Regions from separate parts of the Mesobacillus sp. ABV4_180 genome, predicted to be linked through region 1. Evidence: riboswitches for the same ligand, from Rfam matches in the RefSeq annotation. Region 1 holds a riboswitch; the other holds the start of a gene.
The links. A riboswitch is a leader RNA that binds a small molecule or an ion and turns the genes downstream of it on or off. The one in region 1 is predicted to bind cyclic di-GMP.
Positions count from the first base shown of each region.

Region 2: it holds a riboswitch for cyclic di-GMP, as region 1 does, so the genes downstream of both, ACXAEA_RS19670 (anti-repressor SinI family protein) here and ACXAEA_RS05310 (hypothetical protein) in region 1, are expected to answer to the same signal.

Region 1 is NZ_JBSWTJ010000001.1:1,072,566-1,074,767, forward strand. It holds gene nadE (ammonia-dependent NAD(+) synthetase) at 1-378, shown strand, start outside; gene ACXAEA_RS05305 (hypothetical protein) at 446-790, opposite strand; cyclic di-GMP riboswitch class I at 1,029-1,112, shown strand; gene ACXAEA_RS05310 (hypothetical protein) at 1,395-1,619, shown strand; gene ACXAEA_RS05315 (acetyl-CoA C-acetyltransferase) at 1,673-2,202, opposite strand, start outside.
Region 2 is NZ_JBSWTJ010000001.1:3,852,228-3,854,429, reverse strand. It holds gene ACXAEA_RS19675 (pseudouridine-5'-phosphate glycosidase) at 1-246, shown strand, start outside; cyclic di-GMP riboswitch class I at 948-1,033, shown strand; gene ACXAEA_RS19670 (anti-repressor SinI family protein) at 1,062-1,190, shown strand; gene ACXAEA_RS19665 (helix-turn-helix domain-containing protein) at 1,311-1,631, opposite strand; gene treR (trehalose operon repressor) at 1,879-2,202, shown strand, end outside.

The DNA of each region.
Region 1 (2,202 bases):
GGCCAGGAAGGCTTGCTTGTAATTGGTACAGACCATGCTGCAGAAGCAGTAACAGGGTTCTTCACGAAATATGGTGATGGGGGAGCCGACTTGCTTCCGCTGACCGGCCTGAATAAGAGACAGGGCAGGGAGCTGCTCAAGGCTCTGAACGCTGAAGCCAGATTATATCTTAAGGAGCCGACAGCAGATCTTCTTGACAATAAACCGCTCCAGGCAGACGAGACCGAACTTGGTGTGAGCTATGAAGCCATCGATGATTACTTGGAAGGAAAGCAAATTGCCGAGGCAGATGCAGCAAAAATTGAAGGCAGATATGTAACGTCAGAACACAAACGCCATGTACCTGCATCCATGTTTGATTCATGGTGGAAAAAATAATATCAAAATCTTGCTTTTAAAAATGAACAAAGCCTGTCTGATTTCGATTCAGACAGGCTTTGTTCATTCACTCCGGTTGTGCAACTGCAAGCGTAGGTGTTTCTTCTTTTTCCGTGATTTTATCAATTTTATCGGTGAACATCTGGAAGACTCGTTTTTTCTCTTCCAGTTCCTTGATGTACTCTTTTAATTCATTGAATTTCTGTTCAAAAGGCTGATGGTACAATTCGCGGATTTTCCTGTTTAAATCAGGATTTACAGTCGATTGGACGACCTGCTTCGTGATGTTGAATTTATATGTATAGACCTTCAGCTCATTTTTCACTTCTTCATATTCCGCATCAATCTCTTTAAGAACTTCTTCTATTTCTGCTTTCCAGTCATCTAGCGATATCTTAACATGCTGTTCCATACGGATCCTCCTGCCATTCGCCTGTAATAAAGCTTCTTCTATCTATTCTAGCAAGTGAGTTTTACATTCAGATTGCTGCTATATTACATTGTGGAAACATTCCCTGTCTTTGGAAAATGATTATTTCATGTATTTGTATATTACTTAATCATAAGGATATAGGAAAATATACTCATTTATGTTGGAAAATGGCGAATTTTGTTGAATAGAAGGGACCAAAGATTTATATTTTAATTAGAACTGAAAAAGGCAAACTTATCGAAAGGTAAGGACGCAAAGCCACGAGTCTAAGGCGTTTAGCTATGATCGTCGGGTTGCCAAAAAAGATCGGATGACCATAATAGATAGGCAAATGGTTTGGTTTTTGCCGCTTGCTGAAAAAATCCGCCATCTTTTGGGAGGATTTTTTTATTGTTGAGTCAGAGGTCAATTCCTTTTATGCGCTAAAATCAAAATATTGCAACAAATAATGGATTTGACGTTTGCAGAGCCTTTGTGAGGTTAAATAAAACTTAAGGAACTTGACTTAACAGATAAAAACAATCCTTTTGGCAGGTTTGTTCTATTTTATACTGGGGACTAATTACGAAAGGTGGAGGAATCATTGACTGTTTTATTTGGGACGGTAGAGTATTTTGAGCGGGAAATTGAGTTTCATTTGGCAGATGTTGAAAAAAGGGAGAGGTTCCAGGAAGAAATTCATCAAATACAGATGAAGCTGGAAGAGGAGCTCCTGAATGATTTTATCTGCGATGAGAGATTAAGGATGGAATGCCTGCAGAATCTTTCAAATGCCTGCAGCAAACTAACGGATGACTATGTAATTTGAAATCTGCTAAAATACGAAAGCCTGTGGTGCGGACCACAGGCTTTCTCTATTAATTAAACGTTTTCGATGATCGTTGCTACACCCATTCCGCCGCCGATACAGAGGGTTGCCAAGCCGTATTTCTGTTCACGCTTCTTCAGTTCATGGATCAGCGTGACAAGAACTCTTGCACCGCTCGCGCCAATCGGGTGGCCAAGCGCAATTGCTCCACCATTGACATTGACGTTCTCCTCGCTCATGCCAAGTTCCTTCATGACAGAAAGAGCCTGCGCTGCAAAAGCCTCATTTGCTTCTACTAAATCGATGTCCGTTAGTTCCATATCTGCTTTTTTCAGTGCCTTTTTAACAGCATCAACCGGACCGATTCCCATGATGGACGGGTCAACCCCTGCTGAAGCATTAGCCTTGATGGTTACAAGTGGAGTGACTCCAAGTTCTTTTGCTTTTTTGCCGCTCATCACAACAACTGCAGCTGCACCGTCATTGATTCCGGAAGCATTCGCTGCTGTAACCGTTCCGTCTTTTTTGAATGCAGGTCTTAACTTTCCTGCTTTCTCAAGAGTGCTGCCGAATTTAGGATGCT
Region 2 (2,202 bases), 2.8 Mb from region 1:
GCGAATCCGATTCCTGAAGAAGATGCTCTGGATGAGAGTTTAATAGCTGAAGTAATTGAAAAAGCACTGGACGAAGCCAAAGCACAACAAATTGGAGGGAAGCAGGTCACCCCATTTCTGCTAGGAAAAGTAAAAGAATTGACCGAAGGAAAAAGTCTTGTCGCGAATATCGCGCTTGTCAAAAATAATGCCAAGGTCGGAGCAAAGATCGCAACAGCTCTTGCCAAACAGAGAATCAGCCTTTGAGGCTGGTTCTTTTTTTAGGTCTAAATACTGGAAGAAGTTAATACTATCTGTAAATGGGAGATTTACTCAGTCTATAAAAAGAACGATATCGTTCATTAAAAAAAACGAAAAAGTAAGAGAATTGGAGATAATTCTTAAAAACGAACGATTTTTGTTCTTTTTTAAGAAAAAATAGCTGTTTTTGGACTTTTTCACAAATGAATCCAATGGACTATACTCGAATGGAAACAGGTGGAATTTGAAAGGATTTTAAGGAGGATGAATGACCGTGTTCAGAAAAAATTGTGATCGATGCAATCGTCCCTCGTTTAGCAGCAGTGATATTGGTGAATGGCTTTGCCCTGTTTGCGGTCATGATCTTACAAGATATCCGTTCTTTAACGCCATTAGTCTTGAGAAAGTAGCCAAATTTCCCCGCTGGAAAAACGATGCTTATAAAAAAAATTCTGTATCAAATGAACCCTCATCAAATTTATGGGGGTAAAGGGTTTAAAAAGAGTTCAACAATTAGGTATATATTCTGACAAAAATCTATGAATAAATGGTTTTAATTTTCAGAAAAATAAGCCTTTTCATTGAAATTTTGTAAGTGTTTGGAAGAAAAAAGAAAAAATCCTTACTATCTAGCCGACAAATAGTTACATCATAATGATAAAGAACCAGATACAATGAGATTGGGAGTCAGGGAATAAGAAAAAAGATACAGTAAAAGGCAAACTTGTTGAAAAACTAGGACGCAAAGTCACGGATCTAAGGTGCAATGTACTATGATGGCCGGACTGCCTGGAATACCATAGTATTTTGGGGGGAAGAACTTGATTAAAGAACAGGTAGTTTTCGAAGAACTTGACACAGAATGGATGCAGCTAATTTTACAAGCATTGGAAATGGGAATAAACAAGGAAGAAATCCGAGATTTTTTAACTAAGTCTGGCGCACAGTAAGTCTGTAAGATACGATAAACTCTACATAGAATACAATTTTTTGATCGAGCAGCTCTTCAGGAGGTGCTTTTTATTTTGTTTATAAAAATGAAAAAGGACAGCTAGCTGTCCATTAATCATTTACTTATTGTGGAGTCTCCATTTATTGAATTCTAAAAACTCGCGGAACTGATCTTTTGTAATACCTGAGTCCATTGCTTCCTTTACTAGGTTAACCCAATCAGAATCCATATTTTCTTTATCTGGCTGTTCATTGATTAAGTGATCCACTGGTATATTCAGTACTGCAGCTATTTTCTCCAAAAATTGGATTGATGGATTCGTTTGAAGATTACGCTCCAAAGAACTTAAATAAGATTTCGCGACTCCCGCTTGTTCTGCCAGTTCAGACAGCGACATTCTCTTTTCCTGTCGCAGCTTCTTTACGCGTTCACCAATCACAGACATTCACACACCTTATTTTTTATTATTTTCATTATATCAAAATAAACTTTGCAGTTCCATATAAAGAACAACTAATCGAACACATTATACCTTATATAACGGAGAAATAGTTTAGTATACGTCTGTTTTTTTAGAAAAAAGCATTTGGGAAAGTTTTCTTTAGTTTTAAAAAACCTGTGTGAGTATCCAAACCGCTGAAAAAAAGGTAAAATGGTAGCAATCAAACAAGGTACGGGTGATTGAAATGCAGAAGAAGTATTTGGTGATTTATGAAGAAATCGCAAAACAGATTCAGGAGGGCCATTTTCCGCCTAAGACGATTTTGCCTTCGGAGAATGAGTTCGCAGAACGCTACCAGACCTCAAGGGAAACCATTCGGAAAGCGCTGAACTTGCTGGCACAGAATGGCTTTATTCAAAAAATTCGCGGCAAGGGTTCATTGGTCCTGGATTTGAAAAGACATCAGTTTCCGATTTCTGGTCTGGTCAGCTTCAAGGAGCTCGCTGAGAATATTGGTGGGAAGGCTGAAACGACGGTCGAGGAATTCACTCTCCAGCTTGCTGGTGGT